Regions from separate parts of the Pseudomonas sp. DWP3-1-2 genome, predicted to be linked through region 2. Evidence: predicted binding sites of a transcription regulator. Region 2 holds the regulator's gene; each other region holds the start of a gene.
What was found. The regulator sigma-54, encoded in region 2, starts transcription at its own class of promoters, with help from an activator protein. The targets are predictions, from matches to a motif close to ANTGGCATNNANNTTGCTNT.

Region 1 (7,593 bases), on a different contig from region 2:
GCATCTCCCAGATCGTCCTGACCCAGCGTGTCGACATTGATCAGCAGCGCGCTGGCATTGTCCTGACTGCCCGCCAGATGCGCGGCATTGACCAGTGTCTGCACGGCACTGTCGAGGTCGTCCTGTTCGGCCAGAATCGAGTGGATGCTGGCGTCGCCCAAGGTGACCCAGATCCCGTCGCTGACCAGCAGCAGCCGTTCGCCTTCGCGCAGCTCGCCGTCCAGATAATCCATGACCACGTATTGATCCAGCCCCAGCGCACGTTTGAGCACATGTTGCATGTCCGGTTGTTCCCAGACGTGATCCTCGCTGATGCGCTGCAATTGGCCCTGATGCCAGCGATAGACCCGGCAATCGCCCACATGGGCCAGCGTAAACCGACGGCCGCGCAGGACCACCACGCTCAAGGTCGTCATCAGGCCATTGGCTAACAACCAGCGGTTCTGCGCCAGCAGCAGGCGATCCAGCGACTGGGCGATCCCCCAGGTTTCCGGCGTCGAGTAGTAATCCAGCGCCAGTGCCTGCAACGTGGATTGCGCAGCCAGCGCTCCATCGGCGCACTGGCTGACGCCATCGGCCAAGGCAAACAGATAGCCCTTGCTGGCAGCAAGGGCCGGGGCCGGAGTGACCAGACGCAGGGCGTCCTGGTTTTCCGGTCGCGGCCCACTGGCGCTGCACTGGGCGAAACTCAGTTGCAGACTCATCGACGACCTCAGACGCGGGCAGCCGTAACCGCTGCCGAGCCCCAGGTGGTTCTCCAGCGACGCTTGACGTTCAGCAAGCCGAACCAGGCCAGCACGCCCAGGAAGGCGAACAGCCACAGGCCGAGCTGATAATCACCGGTGTGCTGCTTGATCGAGCCCAGGCCCGCTGCCAGCAGGAATCCACCGATGCCACCGGCCATGCCGATCAGCCCGGTCATGACACCGATTTCCTTGCGAAAGCGTTGGGGGACCAGTTGGAATACCGCGCCGTTACCTGCGCCCAGGCCGAGCATGGCGGCCACAAACAGCGCCAGTGCGGCCCACGAACTGGGCAGGTTGAAGCCCACGGCCGCGATGCAGATGGCAGCCACGGCGTACATGCCGGACAGGGTGCGGATCCCGCCGAATCGATCGGCAAGGGCGCCGCCCAGCGGACGCATCAGGCTGCCCCCGAAGACGCAGGCCGCTGTGTAATAACCGGCGGTGACAGGGCTCAGGCCATATTGGTCGTTAAAGTAACCCGGCAAGGCACTGGCCAGGCCGATGAAACCGCCAAAGGTGACGCTGTAGAAAAACATGAACCACCAGCTGTCACGATCACCCAGGGCCTTGAGGTAATCCGCCATGGACTTGGGCTTGGCGCGTTCCGGTGCGTTGCGGGCCATCAGGCAGAAGGCAATCAGCGTCAGGACCAAGGGGATTAGGGCGAAGCCGAACACATTGCTCCAACCGAACGCCACCGCCAGGACCGGCGCAATCAATGCCGCCAGAACCGTACCGGAGTTGCCCGCACCGGCAATGCCCATGGCCTTGCCTTGATGTTCGGCGGGATACCATTGCGAAGCCAGCGGCAAGGCGACGGCGAATGACGCGCCGGCCATGCCGAGGAACAGCCCCAGAATCAAGGCTTGCTCATAGGTATGGATGCCCAGTTTCCAGGCCCCGAACAACGCGCAAATGACGATCACTTGCCCGATGATGCCCGCGGTTTTGGGTGACAGTTGGTCAGCCAGCAGGCCCATTACAAAGCGCAGCACGGCGCCGGCCAGAATCGGCGTGGCCACCATCAGCCCGCGTTCTTGAGTGGTCAGGTGCAGATCGGCAGCAATTTGTACGGCCATGGGGCCAAGCAGGTACCAGACCATGAAGCTCAGGTCGAAATACAGGAAGGCAGCAAACAGAGTCGGTTTGTGGCCGGCTTTCCAGAAACTTGTATTCATTGAACACCTCATCTGCAAAAGGAAGTCTGTCGGTTCATGAACCGCAGCGGGCGAAGACCAGCAGGTGGAGCATCCATAACCTCGGCGGCTCCACCGGCCCCGTTCACTGGGGCCAAAACGCAAAAAACGCCGCAACCTGATTCGCGTTGGCGAAGAAGGTGTGCGACGTCTTTGTCGTAAGTGGGGCAACCGCCGTTGGCTACCTGTGTGATTACCTAAGCAAAAGCCGGGCCAGAGACGCGAAGAACGGCTTTTCGTTGGAGCGAACGGGGTGGCGATCCACCTTGCCCGCAGAGGCGTCAACTCAGCGAGTCATGATGCCAGCCCGGAAGTCGATTCGCGGGCAAGCCTCGCTCCAACAGGCCCAGCATCGCTCTCCTCACCCCAGCATCTCGCTCATGGCAATGATTTGCTCGGCCACCTGGATCAGCTTCTGTTGTCTGCTCATGGCCTGGCGTCGCATCAGGGTATAGGCCTCTTCTTCCTTGCAATCCTTCATTTTCATCAGCAGTCCCTTGGCCAGTTCAATGCGTTTGCGCTCGGCCAATTGCTGGTCGCGTGCCTGAAGTTGGGCACGCAGGGCCTGATCGCTCTCAAATCGTGCCATGGCGACATCAAGGATGGGTTGCAGGCGCTGGGCATGAATGCCTTCAACGATATAGGCGCTTACGCCGGATTTGATGGCCTGGCGCATGACGCCGGGGTCATGTTCATCGGTGAACATCACGATCGGGCGCGGCTGATCACGGCTGACCAGCACCACTTGCTCCATGACGTCCCGGCCCGGAGATTCGGTATCGATCAGGATCACATCGGGGCGAATCGCTTCAACCCGTGCGGGCAGGTCGATGATCAGCCCGGACTCATCGATGACGTCGAAGCCCGCTTCGCTGAGCGCCGCTTTCAGGCGCCCGACTTTTTTCGGCGTGTCGTTGATTAACAGGATACGTAGCATGATGGCGGCCTCAGCGACTGACAGCGGCGAGGGGGGCGTCAGCCAGTGCATGCAGTTTGAAACTGCGCGCGTAACCTGCGGGATTGCTGCCGTCCCAGACCTTGCCGTCGATCAGTTGACTGCTGCGCATGGCAGAAGCGGGCACCTTGATGCCCAGCGCTTCGGCAGCCTGACGATACAGCTTCAGTTGCTGAACGCTGTTGGCCACCTCAAGGTAGTCCGGGTCTTCGCGCAGCAACCCCCAGCGCCGAAATTGAGTCATGAACCACATGCCGTCGGACAGGTACGGCAGGTTCACCTCACCACCGCCATGAAAGCGCAGGGCGTGATGATCCTGCCATTCGTTGCCCAGCCCATCGCTGTATTCGCCCAGCAGGCGTGGTTCGATGCAGGTGGCGGGGGCGTCGAGGTACTCTTTGCCACTGAGCAACTGCGCGGTGCTGCGGCGGTTTTCCTGGTTTTGCTCGATGAAACGGCTGGCCTCCAGAACGGCCATCATCAGTGCGCGCGCCGTGTTGGGGTTTTGCTCGACGAACTCGCGGGTGCAGCCCAGGACTTTCTCCGGATGGTCCGGCCAGATCGCCTGCGTGGTGGCAAGGGTAAAGCCCAGCTGTTGCTGCACGGCGCTGGCCCCCCAGGGTTCGCCCACGCAGAACCCGTCGATGCGTCCGGCCTGCAGGTGCGCAACCATCTGGGGCGGCGGCACAACAACGCTGGTGACGTCGTGCAGTGGGTGAATGCCCTGGCTGGCGAGCCAGTAATACAGCCACATCGCATGATTACCGGTGGGGAAGGTCTGGGCGAAGGTCAGCTTTGAGCCGCTTTGGTGCGCGCGGCGGTCCAGTGCTTCAGGAGTGCTCACGCCGGCGTCCTGAAGGGAGCGGGACAGATTAATGCTCTGGCCATTCTGGTTCAGGCCCATCAGCACCGCCATGTCAGTGGTGGGGCCGCCGCCGATGCCCAGTTGCACGGCATAAATCAGGCCGTAGAGGCTGTGAGCCGCATGGAGTTCGCCACTGACCAGTTTGTCCCGCAGGCTGGCCCAGGAAGGCTGGCGTTTGAGATTGAGGGAAAGGCCGTAAGGCTGCGCAAAACCCTGAGTCGCGGCGACCACCAATGACGCGCTGTCAGACAACGCCATGAAGCCCAGGTCCAGGCTGTTCATCTCTGGCGCATCGCTGCCGGCCACCCAGGCGAGCGGGTCGTTCATTGAGTCATTCATAAGCGTTTTCGTCCTTTGCGGGAAATGCCGCTTCCGGCGCTAATACGCGGCGCTTAAAGGGAATAATCCAAAAAAAAGCGTCGTTCAGGTCGTTGCGTAAGCAAAGACGAAAACGACGCCATTGTCTGTGACCCGATCCGCCGTTGGAGCGGGCGCTGATGCCGTTTCCAAGCAAGCGATATGCCAGCGTGACCGCCCGCGATGATACCGACCTTTTAAAAGCTGTTCGCATGCCTCGCGCGCGGCGGTCCAGACGTCTATAATCGCGGACCTGAATTCAGCTTCGCACGAGTCGCGCCCGCCCATGTATAACCTGGCCCGCCAGTTACTGTTCAAACTTTCCCCGGAAACCTCTCACGACCTCTCGCTGGACCTGATTGGTGCCGGCGGACGGTTGGGCCTCAACAGTCTGCTCTGCAAGGCACCTGCGCGTTTGTCGATGACGGTCATGGGGCTGGAGTTTCCCAACCCGGTCGGCCTGGCAGCGGGGCTGGACAAGAACGGCGCGGCTATCGACGGTTTCGCTCAGTTGGGGTTCGGTTTTGTCGAAATCGGTACGGTGACGCCTCGCGCGCAACCGGGCAACCCCAAGCCGCGGATTTTCCGCCTGCCCCAGGCCGAGGCGATCATCAATCGCATGGGCTTCAACAATCTGGGCGTCGATCATCTGGTCAGCCGGGTTCAGGCTGCCAAGTACACCGGCATTCTGGGCATCAACATCGGCAAGAATTTCGATACACCGGTCGAGCGTGCCGTGGACGATTACCTGATCTGCCTGGACAAGGTTTATGCCCATGCCAGCTACGTCACGGTCAACGTCAGTTCGCCCAACACACCAGGGCTGCGCAGCCTGCAGTTTGGCGATTCGTTAAAGCAACTGCTGGAAGCCTTGAGCCTCCGGCAACAGGCGCTGACCCAGCTGCATGGCCGACGCGTGCCGTTAGCGATCAAGATCGCGCCGGACATGACCGATGAAGAAACCGTTCTGGTGGCGACCGCTCTTATGGAGTCCGGCATGGATGCGGTCATCGCCACCAACACCACGCTCAGTCGCCAGGGCGTCGAAGGTCTGCCTTACGGGGACGAGGCGGGCGGGCTGTCAGGTTCGCCAGTGCGCGAGAAGAGCACCCATACCGTCAAGGTTCTGGCCGGTGAGCTGGCGGGTCGTATGCCGATCATTGCTGCCGGGGGCATCACCGAGGGCAGGCACGCCGCCGAGAAAATCGCTGCGGGCGCCAGTCTGGTGCAGATCTATTCCGGCTTCATTTACAAAGGTCCGGCGCTGATTCGCCAGTCGGTGGATGCCATCGCTGCGATGCCCGGTACCTGGGGGTAAAAAAAGGGGCTCCTGAGGAGCCCCTGGGCTTTTGCCCCGCGCCCGGATGGGACGCGCCTGGTTAGGTCATTTTTTCAAAGATTTTCTGGACTGGTCGGAAGTTACCTGATTACCCGACCGCGTGAAGTTCGTTGAGTCTGTGGATTCCCGCAGTGCCGGTCATACCGTCCCAGTTGTCGCCGCGTCCTTCTCGCCAACCATTGATCCATGCCTGGCGTACTGACGGTAGAGTAAAAGGGCAAAGCTCACGGGATTTTCCATGAACGCCAAATTGATATCCGCGTAAAAATGCTCTTTCCAACGGATCACGCTTAAGTCTTCTCATAGGGTGTTGCCCTCGTTTGTTGACTGTAATGTCCCTGGGACCTCGAGATGAGGTCGGGCAGAAATTTTCTGCCGTTGGTACCCGCTGCCGGCGTCGCGGGCTTGGTGCTGTCTCCGTTGCGGTGACAACCTGAGATGAGTTCTAACCAATGGATTGGGCGCTGTGAATGATCGTTTTGTCATAAGCACGTCACATTTGTGCTAACGAAAACATAAGCGCTGACGTGTTTCAAAGTTGATACTTTGTAGAAGCCCGCAATGTCGAGGCTTTCAGCGCAAAACGAGACAGGTTCGCAAGCGCGGGTGATGGCTGAATGCATTCAAGGGCTTTTCGACGAAGGGTCGCGATGTGACTTTTTATTGCGACGTTTGTCGTGCTGAATGAGCTCCTTTTCATGAACCCTGTCCTTTTGCCCAAGGGTTCAAGGATCAACTGCCGCATTGATGTCATTAACTCATGCGGCGGACCGGCACAATGTGTGTGCCACGCAGGTGTTCTCCACGAAAGACGCCTGTTTTAAATCTGGTAGGGCAATGCGTTGCCTACCGCTTATGGCTACGGCCCTGGAAGATTCATGTCCGAACGTTACGAACTTTTCCTCACTTGCCCCAAAGGCCTTGAAGGTCTGCTTTCCGAGGAAGCCACCGCGCTTGGCCTTGAGGAGACCCGGGAACACACCTCGGCCATCCGTGGTATGGCCAGCATGGAAACCGCCTACCGGCTTTGCCTGTGGTCGCGCCTGGCCAACCGTGTCCTTCTGGTGCTCAAGCGCTTCCCGATGAAAGACGCCGAAGACCTTTACCACGGCGTGCTGGACATCGACTGGCAGGATCATCTTGAAGCCGATGGCTCGCTGGCGGTGGAATTCAGTGGTAATGGTTCGGGCATTGATAACACCCATTTCGGCGCCCTGAAGGTCAAGGACGCCATTGTCGACAAACTGCGGACCCCCGATGGTTCGCGGCCTTCGGTCGACAAGCTTAATCCTGATCTGCGGGTGCACCTGCGTCTGGACCGGGGTGAAGCGATTCTGTCTCTGGATTTGTCCGGTCATAGCCTGCACCAGCGCGGCTACCGTTTGCAGCAGGGCGCTGCGCCCCTCAAGGAAAACCTGGCGGCCGCCATCCTGGTTCGTGCCGGCTGGCCACGCATTGCGGCGCAAGGCGGCGCACTGGCCGACCCGATGTGCGGTGTGGGCACTTTTCTGGTGGAGGCAGCCATGATGGCTGCGGACATCGCGCCTAACCTCAAACGTGAACGCTGGGGTTTCTCGGCGTGGCTGGGCCACGTCCCGGCGCTGTGGAACAAGCTGCATGATGAGGCCGTGGCCCGTGCCCAGGCAGGCCTGGCCAAGCCGCCACTGTGGATTCGCGGTTATGAAGCGGACCCGCGCCTGATTCAGCCGGGTCGTAACAACATCGAGCGTGCCGGCTTGAGTGACTGGATCAAGGTCTATCAAGGCGAAGTCGCGACCTTCGAGCCGCGCCCGGATCAGAACCAGAAAGGTCTGGTGATCTGCAACCCGCCTTACGGCGAGCGTCTGGGTGATGAAGCGAGCCTGCTGTATCTCTATCAAAACCTCGGCGAACGTCTGCGTCAGGCCTGTCTGAACTGGGAGGCTGCGGTGTTTACCGGTGCCCCGGATCTGGGCAAGCGCATGGGCATTCGCAGTCACAAGCAGTACGCATTCTGGAACGGCGCGTTGCCGTGCAAGCTGCTGTTGATCAACGTCGTTCCCGATCAGTTCGTCACCGGTGAGCGGCGCACGGCCGAACAGCGCCAGATCGAACGCGAACAGGTCGACACCGAGGATTCCGGTGCGCTGGAAGCG
Region 2 (7,593 bases):
TGCCCGACGGCAAGCTTCAATACGAGATGACGGCCGACAAGGTCGAGCATCTCAAGGCTACCGACGTCACGCTGCTGACCACGCCGGACCTGCAAATGTATCGTGGCACCCTTTATCCGTGGCACGTCCAGAGCAAGACAGGCGAGGTTTCCCCTGGCGGAGACCACGTCGAACTGATCGACTCGGTTCGCATAGCCCGAACCGATGATAAAAACCGCACGACCATCATCACCAGTAGTCGGATGACGGTATTCCCACAGAAGCAATATGCGCAGACCGAGCAAGCCGTTAGAATCGACGGGGCAGGCGGTGTGACGACGGCCAAAGGGATGAAAGCGTATTTGAACGACGGCAGGATGGACCTGCTGTCCAACGTAAGAGGACAGTATGAGGCTCGTTAAAACCCTTCCTTTCTTGCTCGGCCTGGGCGCAGCACTGGGAAGCGCGAGCGCCTGGTCCCTGCCGACTGACCGCGATCAGCCGATCCACATCCAGTCTGATGATGCACAGCTTGATGATAAACAAGGCATAGCCACCTACAAAGGCAACGTCATCATCACGCAAGGCTCGATGAAGATCACCGGTAACACCGTGACCATCACCCGTAATGCTCAGGGCGAAGTCGACGTGTTCACGTCCGTCGGCAACCTGGCTTATTACGAGCAAAAGCCATCGGTGGACAAGCCTATTGTTCAGGCTTACGCGGTCACCATCCAATACTATGCATCGCAGGATCGCATCGTGTTGATCGACAAGGCCAAGGTCATCAATGACGGCAACACGTCCGAAGGCGAGAAGATTGTCTACGACACCGTGAAGCAGATCGTCAGCGCTGGCCGCGCCAATGGCAACAAGGTCACGACACCGCGCCCGCGCATCGACATGGTTATCCAGCCGAAAAAGAAAACCGACCAGCAGAAGGCCCAGTAAATGGCGACGCTGAAAGCCCAGCATTTGGCTAAAAGCTACAAGGGCCGTCAGGTCGTGCGTGATGTGAGCCTGTCTATCGACAGCGGCCAGATCGTTGGCCTGCTCGGGCCCAACGGTGCCGGCAAGACCACCTGCTTTTACATGATCGTCGGGCTGGTGCAGGCCGATCAGGGTCGCGTACTGATCGACGACCTGGACGTGAGCCACCAACCCATGCACGGTCGCGCACGCGCGGGCATCGGCTACCTGCCTCAGGAAGCCTCGATTTTCCGCAAGCTGTCCGTCTCGGACAACATCATGGCCATCCTTGAGACCCGCAAGGAACTGGACAGCGCGGCGCGGCGCAAGGAACTGGAAAGCCTGCTGCAGGAATTCCACATCACCCATATTCGCGACAACCTGGGGATGAGCCTGTCCGGTGGCGAACGTCGCCGGGTTGAAATTGCACGCGCCCTGGCTACTTCACCGAAATTCATTCTGCTCGACGAACCTTTCGCCGGCGTGGACCCGATTTCAGTCGGCGACATCAAGCAGATCATCCATCACTTGAAAGCCAAGGGTATCGGCGTTTTGATCACCGATCACAACGTTCGGGATACTCTGGACATCTGCGAAACCGCTTACATCGTCAACGATGGGCAACTGATCGCCGAAGGCGACTCGGAAACCATTCTGGCAAATCAACTGGTGAAAGAGGTCTACCTCGGTCACGAGTTCCGCCTGTAATTACTGTGGTGCCTCGCCCCTCCAAGCGAGCAATGCCTGGATGTTTTCGATGATGATGCATTAATTGCCATCACACTCTAGGCAAACACTTTGGTTTCAGGCATATAATTTGCTTATGCAGGCGCTCCGGCGCCCCGGTAGTGGATGGCGCGTGTGCGCCGGCGAATAAGGTGTTAAGCCCCAGCCATGAAACCATCGCTAGTCTTGAGAATGGGCCAGCAGCTGACGATGACGCCGCAGCTGCAACAGGCCATCCGCTTACTCCAGCTTTCGACTCTGGATCTCCAACAAGAGATTCAAGAGGCGCTGGAGTCCAACCCTATGCTGGAACGCCAGGAAGAAGGAGAAGACTTCGACAACGCTGACCCCCTGGCCGACAGCGTCGAGCAAAAGCCCAATCCCGACGTTCAGGAGCCGACTTATCAGGAACCCGCCCCTACGGTAGACAACCTGGAAGAAGGCGACTGGAACGAGCGCATTCCCAATGAATTGCCAGTGGACACTGCCTGGGAAGACGTCTACCAGACCAGCGCCAGCAGCCTGCCCAGCAATGACGATGACGAATGGGACTTTACGACTCGCACGTCCGTGGGTGAAAGCCTGCAGAGCCATTTGCTCTGGCAGCTGAATCTGGCGCCCATGTCCGATACCGATCGTCTGATTGCCGTGACGCTGATCGACTGCATCAACAATCAGGGTTATCTGGACGAAACCCTCGAAGAGATTCTCGACGCCTTTGATCCCGAGCTGGATATCGAACTGGACGAGATCGAGGCCGTTCTGCACCGCATCCAGCAATTCGAACCTGCGGGCATCGGGGCGCGCAACCTCAGCGAATGCCTGTTGCTGCAATTGCGCCAACTGCCCGCCAAAACCCGCTGGCTGGCTGAAGCTCAGCGCCTGGTCAGCGACTTTATCGACCTGCTCGGCAGTCGCGACTACAGCCAGCTGATGCGCCGCATGAAGCTCAAGGAAGATGAGCTGCGTCAGGTCATCGAGCTGGTTCAGAGCCTCAATCCACGGCCGGGCTCGCAAATCGAATCCACCGAAGCCGAATATGTTGTGCCTGACGTTATCGTGCGCAAGGACAACGAGCGCTGGCTGGTGGAGCTTAATCAGGAATCGGTGCCTCGCCTGCGGGTGAACCCTCAATACGCCGGGTTCGTGCGCCGCGCCGACACCAGTGCCGACAACACCTTCATGCGCAATCAGTTGCAGGAAGCCCGCTGGTTCATCAAGAGCCTGCAGAGCCGCAACGAAACGCTGATGAAAGTCGCCACCCAGATCGTCGAGCATCAACGCGGCTTTCTGGAATATGGCGACGAGGCCATGAAACCGCTCGTCCTGCATGACATTGCTGAGGCGGTCGGCATGCACGAATCGACGATTTCCCGCGTGACTACGCAAAAATTCATGCATACGCCGCGCGGCATATACGAATTGAAATATTTCTTTTCGAGCCACGTCAGCACGTCGGAGGGCGGTGAATGTTCGTCCACGGCGATTCGGGCGATCATCAAAAAACTGGTTGCCGCTGAAAATCAGAAAAAGCCGTTGAGTGACAGCAAGATCGCTGGTTTACTGGAGGCACAAGGCATTCAGGTAGCTCGTCGCACAGTTGCTAAATACCGCGAATCACTGGGCATTGCGCCATCCAGCGAACGCAAGCGACTGATGTGATCCGGCCGGGTAAAGACAGGGTGCGCACAACCCGCAGTCGTTTTTACCCGAGCCAGAGCTGCAAGCCAAAGCGTTCCAGTGGTAGGCAAAAGCCTGCCTCTTTATGCACTGGCAATAAGGAGAAAGCGGTATGCAAGTCAACATCAGTGGACATCAACTGGATGTGACCGACGCCCTACGCGACTACATCACCGAAAAACTCGGACGACTGGAGCGCCACTTCGACAAGATAACCAATGTGCAGGTCATCATGGAGGTCGAGAAACTGAAACAGAAAATCGAAGCCACCCTGCACATCCCTGGTGCGAAAGTGGTCGCCAATGCGGAACATGACGACATGTACGCGGCGATCGACCTTCTGACCGACAAGCTCGACAGACAATTGCTCAAGCATAAGGAAAAGCAGATCGGCCACCTTCAAGGTGCGACGGCTCGCTGATACCCCCCACATGATCCGACTTGAAAACATCCTGACCCCCGGCCGTTCACTTGTGAACGTGTCGGGTGGCAGTAAAAAACGTGTACTCGAATCCATTGGCAATCTGATCGGCAAAGAAGTGCCTGATCTGGATTCGCAAACCGTGTTCGAGAGCCTCGTCGCCCGGGAAAAACTCGGGTCAACCGGCTTTGGAAACGGGATTGCGATCCCCCACTGCCGTCTTGCCGGGTGCTCGGCGCCCATCAGCGCCGTGTTGCGCCTTGATGCTCCTGTAGAATTCGACGCTATCGATGGCGCGCCAGTGGACCTGCTATTTGTCCTGCTGGTCCCTGAAGCCGCCACCGATGAGCACCTTGAGCTGCTGCGCCAGATAGCCAGCATGCTTGACCGCACCGATGTGCGTGAACGCCTGCGCAGCGCCCAAAGCAGTGAAACGCTTTATCAGGTGGTGCTGGACGTGCAGAGCGGTAACTGACCATGCGCATGATAATCGTCAGTGGCCGTTCAGGCTCCGGCAAGAGCACTGCACTGGACGTGCTGGAGGACAGCGGCTTCTATTGCGTTGACAACCTCCCTGCTGGCCTGCTGCCCGAGCTGGCCGAGCGCGCGCTGATCAATACGGAACTGGCCGAGCCGCTGCTCGCCGTGTCCATTGACGCCCGCAATCTGCCAAGCCATCTGACGCGCTTCCCGCAAATGCTTCAGGAAGTGCGCTCGCGCAATATTCAATGCGACGTGCTTTATCTGGATGCGGACGAAGCCACGCTTTTCAAGCGTTTTTCGGAAACCCGACGCCGTCACCCGTTGAGCACGGCCAATCGTTCACTGGCCGAAGCGATACGGGACGAAACCACGCTGCTGGGCCCGATCATCGATCTGGCCGATCTGAAGATCAACACCACGCACCTGAACCTCTATCAATTGCGCGACGCCCTGAAGCTGCGGCTGCTGAACAAGCCAGAACCGGGCACCGCCTTCCTGATCGAGTCGTTTGGATTCAAGCGCGGCATGCCCGTGGATGCCGACCTTGTGTTCGACGTGCGCTGCCTGCCCAATCCTTACTGGAAACCTGAGCTGCGCGAGCATTCAGGTCTGGAACAACCGGTTGCCGACTACCTCGCCGCACAGCCCGATGTCGAGGAGATGTTTCAGGACATCTTCGCGTACCTCAACAAGTGGCTGCCCCGCTTCGCGGCCAGCAACCGCTCGTACGTCACCATTGCCATTGGCTGCACCGGCGGGCACCACCGCTCTGTTTACCTGACCGAGCGCCTGGGTCAAGTCTTGCATCAATCCCTCAAGAACGTTCAGGTCCGCCACCGCGACCTAGGCTGAAAGGACTTCCACTGCGATGCCCGCTCGTCAAATCACCATCATCAACAAGCTGGGCCTTCATGCCCGTGCAGCCGCCAAATTTGTGGGCGTGGCCGGCAGGTTCCCCTGCCAGATCAGAGTCGGACGTGCGCCTGACAGCATGGTCGATGGCAAAAGCATCATGGCCGTTATGATGCTGGCCGCCGGCAAAGGCACAGAAATCCATTTGTCGACCGAAGGCGAAGACGAACAGGCTGCGCTGGACGGACTCGTCGAGTTGATCAATAACAGGTTTGATGAAGGGGAATGACCGAGCCGCCTGGCTTCATTGAATCATCTGCGTAAAAAAGCCCGATCCAGGATTGACTCCGGATCGGGCTTTTTCGTTAGAGAAGGATTTAGCCCTTCTTCACAAACTCTGATTTCAGCTTCATTGCGCCGATACCGTCGATCTTGCAGTCGATGTCGTGATCGCCGTCAACCAGGCGGATGTTCTTGACCTTGGTACCGACTTTGACCACGAGGGAGGAACCTTTGACTTTCAGGTCCTTGATGACGGTGACGGTGTCGCCATCCTGCAGCGTATTACCGACCGAATCCTTGATGACTTTGACGTCGTCGGCAGCTTCCGCAGCGCCTTCGGCGGACCATTCGTGCGCGCATTCCGGGCAGATCAGCATGGCGCCGTCTTCGTAGGTGTATTCGGAATTGCATTTCGGGCAGGCAGGTAAGCTCACGGTGATTCTCGCGTCAAAGGGTAAAAACCATGGATTATAAGGGGTTTTTCCCGATGCCGCGTCACCAATCTCGGCAGTGCCCGGCGCGGCCCGTCCAGGCTTCAGTACCCCGCACGCCCACTCAGGCCAGGGCGGCCTGATAACGACGGGAAACTTCGGCCCAGTTGATGACGTTGTAAAACGCATTGATGTATTCAGGTCGGCGGTTCTGATAGCGCAGGTAGTATGCGTGCTCCCACACATCCAGCCCCAGAATCGGTGTATTACCGCTCATCAACGGGCTGTCCTGATTGCCGCTGCTTTCCACCACAAGATTTTTCTCAGGCGTAACGCTCAACCACGCCCAGCCGCTGCCGAAGCGCGTCAACGCCGCTTTGGTAAAAGCTTCTTTGAACGGTTCGAAACCCCCCAGCTGTTCATCCATGGCCTTGGCTACATCACCCTCAGGCAAACCGCCGCCTGCCGGGCTCATCACAGCCCAGAACAGCGAATGGTTCGCGTGCCCGCCGCCCTGATTGATAACCGCCGGACGCAGTTTTTCCGGCAACTGCTGCACCTCGCCAACCAGCTTCTCGATTGACCATTCGGCCCATTCGGTCCCTTCAAGGGCAGCGTTAAGGTTGTTGATATAGGTCTGGTGATGCTTCGTGTAGTGAATTTCCATGGTCTGCGCATCGATGTGTGGTTCCAGGGCATCGTAGGCATAGGGCAAGGCAGGCAAGGTAAACGGCATATCAATGTACTCCGTAAGAATGGGCAAACGTGGCAGCGTTACGCTGCAATGACACCCGCGCGTGCTCACCGCCACTGCTCAACAGCCGTTGGGTCCGAGGGTATTCGCCATGCTCGCTGATGAACGTCAGCAACTCGGCGTAGGTTTTGCTGCTATGACGCAGTGCGGCCTTGCGCAAGGCGGGCGTGAACTGCTGATCCTGCATAACCTGCAGCAAGCGCTGATGAATCGCGCACAGGTACTCGGCGCTCTCCTCCGGCTGGTGCAGGCTCAGGTGCAGGTCCGCCAGGTTGTGATGGGAGATGACGCAAGCCGCGACAGCTTCGTCAGGGTTGGGCCAGCGGTCTAACAACACCTGAGCCAGCGCCAGCGCCTGCAGGTACAACTCACGGGCATCGACCAGCTCACCGAGGTTGAAACAGCGATTGGCCTGTTCAATGGTGCGTTTCCAGTGCTCCATGGCGCGGCTCCCTTGGCAGCAGCTGGCGAGCGCCAGGCCACGCCAGCAGTGAGGTTTTCAGGATCGGACCGAGGCAGTACGGCCCCCGTGCATTGCTTGAGCCGGGCTTGCACGCTCAGTGAGCGCCGTAACCCGTAACTCGCGGCAGCACGTGAAGCCCTGCAATATCACGAATAAGACTCATTATTATTTGATATCAGAAGCCAAGACAACCCCGAAAATGAAAGGGTTTTGTAAAGAGAGCAAAAACCCTCCCTCATATCAGCCCTTCACGGCGCCGGTCTGATCTGCAAATGGTCCACTTCCAGCACATGACCCGCGCCGACATCCATCAATACGTAGAACTCGCCCGGCGGGCGCTTGAAGGTGAATGTGGAGTCAGGGCCGAATTTGCCGGGAATAAGAATCCGTTCGTTGTAGTCGATCACATCCACGGTCACGTCCGGTACGCCGACACCACTGGAAAATCCACCGGTGCAACGAACTTTCCGGTCAGGCAGTTCTTCACACTGGCAGAACAGCCCGTGGGCATGGGCACTGCTTGCCAGACCCAACAAGCCCGCAACCGCGACCA
Region 3 (7,593 bases), on a different contig from region 2:
ATCGGCCAGTTCTTCACCATGCTGGTGACCTTGATGTTTCTCGGGATGAACGGCCATCTGGTGGTGCTCGAAACGCTGGTCGAAAGCTTCACCACATTGCCGGTGGGCAGTGGCCTTATCCGTTCCAACTTCTGGGAGCTGGCCAATAGCCTGGGCTGGGTGATGGGGGCCGCACTGACGCTTGTGTTGCCTGCGATCACCGCCCTGCTGGTGGTCAATATCGCCTTTGGTGTCATGACCCGCGCCGCGCCACAACTGAATATCTTCTCCATCGGGTTTCCACTGACGCTGGTGTTGGGCATGGGCATCCTGTGGATTAGCCTGGGTGACATCATCAATCAATATCAACCGATGGCCGCCGATGCACTTCGGACATTGCGCGATATGGTGAGGGCACGCTGAAATGGCCGAAAACGAGAATGGTCAGGACAAGACAGAAGACCCCACGGACAAAAAGAAAGCGGATGCCCGAAAAGAGGGGCAGATTGCTCGATCCAAGGAACTCAACACGCTGGCGATCATGATGGTCGGTGCCGGTGGGTTACTGGTTTTCGGCAGCGGGATAGCGCAAATGATGATGGAGCTGATGCGCTCCAATTTCACCATCAGCCGCGAAATGCTGATGGATCAAAGCTACATGGGCAAGATGCTCCTGAGCTCCGGCTGGGCGGCCTTGACCACCATGCTGCCGCTGTTGGTGGCGCTGATGCTCGCCTCATTGATCGCACCGATGTCGTTGGGCGGCTGGCTGTTTGCGGCCAAGTCCATGGCCCCCAAATTCAGCCGGATGAACCCGGCCTCCGGCCTCAAACGCATGGTGTCGAGTCATGCGTTGATTGAGTTGCTCAAAGGCCTGGGCAAGTTTGTGGTGGTCCTCGTCGTGGCGCTAGCGGTCCTGAGCAAGGAAAAAGCCGATCTGATTTCCATCGCTCACGAACCCCTGGAAATGGCCGTCATTCACAGCTTGCAAGTGGTGGGCTGGAGTACGTTATGGATGGCCTGCGGTTTGATCATCATCGCCGCGATAGATGCGCCCTACCAGGTGTGGGAAGCCCACAAAAAGCTGCTGATGACCAAGCAGGAAATTCGGGATGAGCACAAGGATTCAGAAGGGAAGCCCGAGGTCAAACAGCGGATTCGTCAGTTGCAGCGGGAAATGTCTCAGCGCCGGATGATGGAAGCGGTGCCCAATGCCGATGTGATCATCACCAACCCGACCCACTTTGCCGTTGCGCTCAAGTATGACCCGGAGCAGGGTGGGGCACCGATGCTGGTGGCCAAGGGAACGGACTTCATGGCCCTCAAGATTCGTGAAATCGGTGCTCACCATCAGATTCTGATTCTCGAATCGGCGGGGCTGGCGCGTTCGATCTATTACAGCACCGAACTGGACCAGGAAATCCCGGCCGGGCTTTATCTGGCGGTGGCGCAGGTGCTGGCGTATGTCTATCAGATTCGGCAGTACCATTCGGGTCGCGGCAAGCGGCCGGATCCGTTGGGGGACATCACCATTCCGCCGGATTTGAGGCGGGATTCCTGATGGTGTGGCCTGAGCTTTGCGCAGGTCTGTAGCGTATTGCCTTGCGAGCTTGTCACCGTTGAGGCGTCCTTAAGGCTTTGCGACTTTGGGTGCGCGTCTCGGATCGGGTAGCACTCACACCATTTTCAGCGTTGCGGACTGAGGTTCCGTCCTGACGGCCGGGTCCATTTTGTCGTGGCAAAATAGACGAAAACCGTTTGCGCTGACGTCCGGCCCCTGCTTCGCAGGGGGTCCTTCGCTTCAGTGTCGTGGTGGGGCGACGCGCCGACGGGCCATCCATGGCCCAACGGCGCTCGCTCGGCATCCATGCCGAGCGCACCCCACCCCAACACCTCCACTCAGCCTCCCGACGCGCGTTTGGCGGTGTCTGGGCTATCGCGGTTCGGAAAAGCCAGAATCAACTGCCGAGGCGATTTTCCAGAGGGGCCTCGGCTCGTTGGAGCGAGCGGGCGGCGTTCCGACTTGCCCGCGAGGACGCCGGTACAAAGTGGTTTTTTGTTTTAGAAGTCGCCGTAAGAGCGTAAAGGTGACTATGCCTCACCGCCCTAATGGATGCACATCCCTCGCAGGTCTGCATCAACCGATGCCTGCACAAACCTTCTAGGCATTGCCCAGACGCGGGGGTTAAATACCTGAGAAATCCGCCTCGCAGGTGCTGCATGACCACTCACAACTGGATCGACCTGGCCCAGGATGCCGACACGGGCATTGAGACCCTGCGCGCGCATTTCGAGGGCCACGCCTACGACCCGCATTGGCATGACAGCTATCTGGTGGGCGTCACCGAGCAAGGGGTTCAGCAGTTTCACTGTCGGCGGGCAAAGCATCAAAGTACGCCGGGCAAGGTGTTTCTGCTTGAGCCGGGTGACATTCATGATGGCGAAGCCCCGACCGAAGACGGTTTCACCTACCGCATGCTGTACCTCGATCCACAGTGGCTGACACGGGAACTGAGTGCGGTGTTCGACAACGCTCCCGACAACAGTGAATTGAGCTTCGCTAACACGTTGGCCACCGACGTGCATCTGGCACATGCCACCAGCCTGGCATTTCAGACCCTGCATCAGGGTGAGCTGAAGATCGTCCGCCAGACCGCCCTCGACGGTTTGCTCGAGCGCCTGACCAGCCATTTGCACTGGCGCACTCGCTATGGCGAAGACCCGCGTCTGCCCCTGGTGGCGCAGAAGGCTCGGGAATATCTGCACGCCAACGCCCACCTTGACATCGGTCTTGACCAACTGGCCTTTGTTACGGGCGTCGATCGCTTCCGTCTGACTCGCGCCTTCAAGGCCGCTTATGGCATTGCACCTCATGCGTATCTGGTGCAGTTACGCCTGACCACGGCGCGCCGAATGTTGGCTCGGGGCGAACAACCTGCGAGGGTGGCCATGGAGCTGGGGTTCGCCGATCAGAGCCATCTGGGGCGGTGGTTTGTGCGCGCGTACGGCCTCACGCCAGCGCTCTACCGCAAGCGTTGCTCAAATCTTCCAGACAGATGACACGGCGGTTCGTGAAGATTGATTTCAATGATCTTCACCGGAGTTTGCCCGCCATGTTGCCCTCTTTCCCGACGTTTTTGCCTTTCCTGTTGTTTGCTTTCGTGGCGTCTATCACGCCGGGTCCGACCAATATTCTGGTGTTGAGTAACAGTGCTCGATACGGGTTGGCAGCCGCCATGCCGATTATCTTCGGCGCCTGCGCCAGCGCTGCGACCATTGTGCTGCTGGTCGGTGCCGGGGCGGGCTCGTCGCTGTCCGCTTTGCCCGTCGTGCAAGCCACGATGCAGTGGGTCGGCGTGGCTTGGTTGAGTTACCTCGCGTGGCAGATTTTCAGCGCGCCGGCAGCTGCCCTGGAGACTTGCAGCACCGACGGCCGACTCGGGCTGGTGGGGGCCGCCAGCCTGCAATTGATCAACCCCAAGACCTGGATGATGGCGCTGGCCGTCGTCAGTGTGTTCGCCGGGGCGGGCGAGCAACGCCTGACTCATGTGGCCTGCCTGTCATTGGCATTTTTCCTGATTTCGCTGCCGTGCCTTGGCGTTTGGGCGCTACTGGGTGCTGGTTCCAGACGCTGGTTGCGCTCACCTCGGGTGATGCAGCGTTTCAATCGCTGGATGGCTTTATTACTGCTGGCGTCCGCCTGGCTGAGTGTGCTGATGTGATCCACGCGTCGGCATGCCGGAGCACCAAGCCCTGCCACCACTTCTCCTAATGTTGCCTCTTTGTTCACTATTGGAAAGCTTCTTGCAACAAGCCAACCCAGGTCGCCTTTGGCGTCAAAGTTTTGGTTTAGCGCAGGTGAAGAATCGGTGGATCGCTCTCAATTAATCAGCAGCGCACGCAGCAATCTCGCGGGTCTCGGCCGAGGGCAGTTGGGTGTGCCTTTGCTGCTGCTGGTCATGATGGCAATGATGATGTTGCCCATGCCGCCGTTTCTGCTGGACGTGTTTTTTACCTTCAACATCGCGCTCTCCATCGTGGTACTGCTGGTCTGTGTGTACGCCCTGCGTCCACTGGATTTCTCGGTTTTCCCGACCATTCTGCTCGTCGCGACGCTGCTCCGGCTGGCGCTGAACGTCGCCTCCACGCGGGTGGTGATGCTGCACGGTCAGGATGGTCATGCCGCGGCCGGTAAGGTGATTCAGGCTTTCGGTGAAGTGGTGATCGGCGGTAACTACGTCGTGGGTATCGTGGTTTTCTCCATCCTGATGATCATCAACTTCGTTGTAATCACCAAGGGTGCCGGGCGGATTTCCGAGGTGAGCGCGCGTTTCACCCTGGACGCGATGCCGGGCAAGCAAATGGCAATTGACGCCGACCTGAACGCCGGGCTCATCGATCAGCCTGAAGCCAAGCGTCGTCGTCTGGAAGTCGCCCAGGAGGCCGAGTTCTACGGCTCCATGGACGGTGCCTCGAAGTTCGTTCGCGGTGACGCCATCGCGGGTCTGTTGATCCTGTTCATCAACCTCATCGGCGGCATCCTGGTGGGCATGATGCAGCACAACATGACGTTTGCCGACGCAGGCAAGATTTATACCCTGCTAACCATCGGTGACGGTTTGGTGGCGCAATTGCCATCACTGCTGTTGTCCACCGCTGCCGCGATCATGGTGACCCGTGCTTCCGGTTCGGAAGAGATGGGCAAGCTGATCAATCGCCAGATGTTCACTTCCCACAAGGCGCTGGCGGTGTCGGCCGGTATCATGATTGTCATGGGCCTGGTGCCGGGCATGCCGCACTTTTCCTTCATCAGCCTCGGGCTGGTGGCGGGCGGTGTCGCCTATCTGCTGTGGAAAAAACAGAACGTGGTCAAGGTTCAGGCGCTGGAAGAGGTCAAGCGCCAGCAGGAAATGTTGCCGTCCCCGACCCGTGTCCAGGATTCCAAGGAGCTGGGCTGGGATGACGTGACGCCGATCGACATGATTGGTCTTGAAGTGGGTTATCGATTGATTCCGCTGGTGGACCGCAATCAGGGTGGTCAGTTACTGGCTCGGATCAAGGGCGTGCGCAAAAAGCTCTCGCAGGAGCTGGGCTTTCTCATGCCCACCGTGCATATCCGCGACAACCTCGATCTGGCCCCCAGCGCCTATCGCTTGACGCTGATGGGTGTGACGCTGGCTGAAGCCGAGATCTACCCTGACCGCGAGCTGGCGATTAATCCGGGTCAAGTATTCGGCACGCTCAACGGCATCACCGCCAAGGACCCGGCGTTCGGTCTGGAAGCGGTCTGGATCGAAATCAGCCAGCGCAGTCAGGCGCAGTCCTTGGGTTATACCGTGGTCGATGCCAGTACCGTAGTGGCAACCCACCTCAATCAGATCCTCTACAAACACTCTCATGAGCTGATTGGTCACGAAGAAGTCCAGCAATTGATGCAATTACTGGCTAAAAGCTCACCAAAACTGGCTGAAGAGCTGGTGCCGGGGATCCTGTCACTGTCAGCGTTGCTCAAGGTTTTGCAGTCGCTTCTGGCCGAGCAAGTGCCTGTTCGCGACATTCGCAGTATCGCTGAGGCGATCGCCAACAACGCCATGCGGAGTCAAGATACCGCCGCTTTGGTTGCAGCCGTGCGCGTCGGACTGAGCCGCGCAATCGTCCAAAGCATTGTAGGCATTGAGCCGGAGCTGCCTGTTATCACTCTGGAACCAAGGTTGGAACAGATATTGCTCAATAGTTTGCAGAAGGCCGGTCAGGGTCAGGAAGAAGGCGTTCTGCTTGAACCAAGCATGGCAGAAAAGCTCCAGCGTTCGCTGATCGACGCGGCGCAGCGTCAGGAGATGCAGGGCTTGCCAGTGATCCTTTTGGTTGCAGGTCCGATTCGCGCCATGTTGTCACGGTTTGGACGGCTGGCTGTACCGAACATGCATGTGTTGGCGTACCAGGAAATTCCTGACAATAAGCAAGTCACCATCGTAGCGACTGTCGGGCCTAACGGCTGAGGTAGTGAGTCATGCAAGTTAAGCGATTTTTCGCCGCCGATATGCGTCAAGCCATGAAGCTGGTTCGAGATGAGCTGGGCGCGGAAGCGGCCATCATCGGTAACCGGCGCATTGCCGGTGGCGTGGAGCTGACTGCAGCGCTGGATTACAAGCTTTCTGCGTTGGCCCCTCGGGTGCCGAACATTGAGCTTGAAGACGAACTGCGTAAGACCCAATCCCGAATTGTCTCTGCCCAGGCCGAGCTGAATAATCGTGGCGACAGTGACCCTTCGGTCAACCGTCAGTTGTTCGCCGGCATGCCACTCAGCGCCGCTGATACGCACATCGAGCCGACGCTCGAAGAGCCGCCGCGTCCTTTTGTCCAGGCCCAGACCGCTCCGGCCGAACCGGCAGGCGGGCAGCGTGCCTACGAAAACATGCGCTTTGAACTCAACGGTCTGCGTGAGCTGCTGGAAGTCCAGTTGGGCTCGCTGGCCTGGAATCAACTGCAGGGCAGCCGGCCGCAACAGGCCAACCTGTGGCGTCGCCTGCAGCGTATCGGTTTGTCCGGTCCGCTGTCCCGTGACCTGTTGGCGATGGTCAGCGAAATAGAAGAGCCTCGTCAGTCCTGGCGCATGCTGCTGGCCCACCTGGCACGGATGATTGCCACCCCGGAGGTCGAACCGCTGGAAGAAGGGGGTGTCATCGCCATGGTCGGCCCGGCGGGCATGGGCAAGACGACCACGCTGGCCAAACTGGCGGCGCGCTATGTGTTGAAGTACGGCGCGCAGAACATCGCGCTGGTCAGCATGGACAGCTTTCGCATCGGTGCCCAGGAACAGCTCAAGACGCTGGGCCGCATCCTCAACGTGCCGGTGACCCATGTCGACCCGGGCCAGTCTCTGGCTCAGGCCCTGGATCCGCTGCTGCGCAAGCGCGTCGTGCTGATTGACACCGCCGGCCTGCAAGCCAGCGACCCGGCCCTGCGCATGCAGCTCGAAAGTCTGGCCGGGCGTGGCATCAAGGCACGCAATTACCTGGTGTTGGCAACGACCAGTCAGAAGCAAGTGCTGACCGCTGCCTACCACAGTTACAAGCGTTGCGGTCTGGCCGGGTGCATCCTGACCAAGCTGGACGAAACCGCGAGCCTGGGTGAAGTACTCAGTCTGGCGATCAGTCATGAACTTCCCGTGGCCTACCTGACTGACGGGCCGCGTATTCCTGATGATTTACACCTTCCTCGCAGGCACCAACTGGTCTCCCGTGCGGTCAATGTGCAGATGCAGGAAGAACCGAGCGAAGAAGCGATGGCGGATATGTTCGCCGACCTTTACCACAACCCAAGCAAGCGGGTGGGTTAGGTGAAACGAACTACTGAAATTTACCTGCATCGATGGTCTGCCACGCATTGTTCCGAAGCGAACGTGCAGCCGCCAATGTGGCTTCGGTCTACGCAAGACAAGGTAATGAATAAACATGGGTAGCATGCATCCCGTACAGGTGATCGCGGTGACCGGCGGCAAAGGTGGCGTCGGTAAGACTAACGTGTCAGTGAATCTATCGCTGGCCTTGGCTGAGCTTGGCCGGCGCGTCATGCTGCTGGACGCCGACCTTGGCCTGGCCAATGTCGACGTGC

Region 1: a site for sigma-54 is predicted at 4,270-4,289, ahead of ACP7B0_RS00125 (CmpA/NrtA family ABC transporter substrate-binding protein). Genes of this name have one in related genera too.
Region 3: a site for sigma-54 is predicted at 3,771-3,790, ahead of flhA (flagellar biosynthesis protein FlhA). Genes of this name have one in related genera too.

The regions. Positions count from the first base shown of each region.
Region 1 covers NZ_JAFCTZ010000001.1:28,949-36,541, forward strand. The annotation lists gene ACP7B0_RS00110 (protein kinase domain-containing protein) at 1-704, opposite strand, end outside; gene ACP7B0_RS00115 (nitrate/nitrite transporter) at 713-1,924, opposite strand; gene ACP7B0_RS00120 (ANTAR domain-containing response regulator) at 2,304-2,879, opposite strand; gene ACP7B0_RS00125 (CmpA/NrtA family ABC transporter substrate-binding protein) at 2,890-4,101, opposite strand; gene ACP7B0_RS00130 (quinone-dependent dihydroorotate dehydrogenase) at 4,406-5,437, shown strand; gene rmf (ribosome modulation factor) at 5,547-5,762, opposite strand; gene rlmKL (bifunctional 23S rRNA (guanine(2069)-N(7))-methyltransferase RlmK/23S rRNA (guanine(2445)-N(2))-methyltransferase RlmL) at 6,337-7,593, shown strand, end outside.
Region 2 covers NZ_JAFCTZ010000002.1:80,866-88,458, reverse strand. The annotation lists gene lptC (LPS export ABC transporter periplasmic protein LptC) at 1-401, shown strand, start outside; gene lptA (lipopolysaccharide transport periplasmic protein LptA) at 388-930, shown strand; gene lptB (LPS export ABC transporter ATP-binding protein) at 931-1,656, shown strand; gene ACP7B0_RS06245 (RNA polymerase factor sigma-54) at 1,843-3,336, shown strand; gene hpf (ribosome hibernation-promoting factor, HPF/YfiA family) at 3,467-3,775, shown strand; gene ptsN (PTS IIA-like nitrogen regulatory protein PtsN) at 3,786-4,250, shown strand; gene rapZ (RNase adapter RapZ) at 4,253-5,110, shown strand; gene ACP7B0_RS06225 (HPr family phosphocarrier protein) at 5,127-5,399, shown strand; gene ACP7B0_RS06220 (zinc ribbon domain-containing protein YjdM) at 5,488-5,826, opposite strand; gene ACP7B0_RS06215 (superoxide dismutase) at 5,948-6,559, opposite strand; gene ACP7B0_RS06210 (hypothetical protein) at 6,561-7,019, opposite strand; gene ACP7B0_RS06205 (hypothetical protein) at 7,289-7,593, opposite strand, start outside.
Region 3 covers NZ_JAFCTZ010000005.1:246,669-254,261, reverse strand. The annotation lists gene fliR (flagellar biosynthetic protein FliR) at 1-402, shown strand, start outside; gene flhB (flagellar biosynthesis protein FlhB) at 404-1,540, shown strand; gene ACP7B0_RS14580 (AraC family transcriptional regulator) at 2,200-3,039, shown strand; gene ACP7B0_RS14575 (LysE family translocator) at 3,093-3,701, shown strand; gene flhA (flagellar biosynthesis protein FlhA) at 3,849-5,978, shown strand; gene flhF (flagellar biosynthesis protein FlhF) at 5,990-7,318, shown strand; gene fleN (flagellar synthesis regulator FleN) at 7,434-7,593, shown strand, end outside.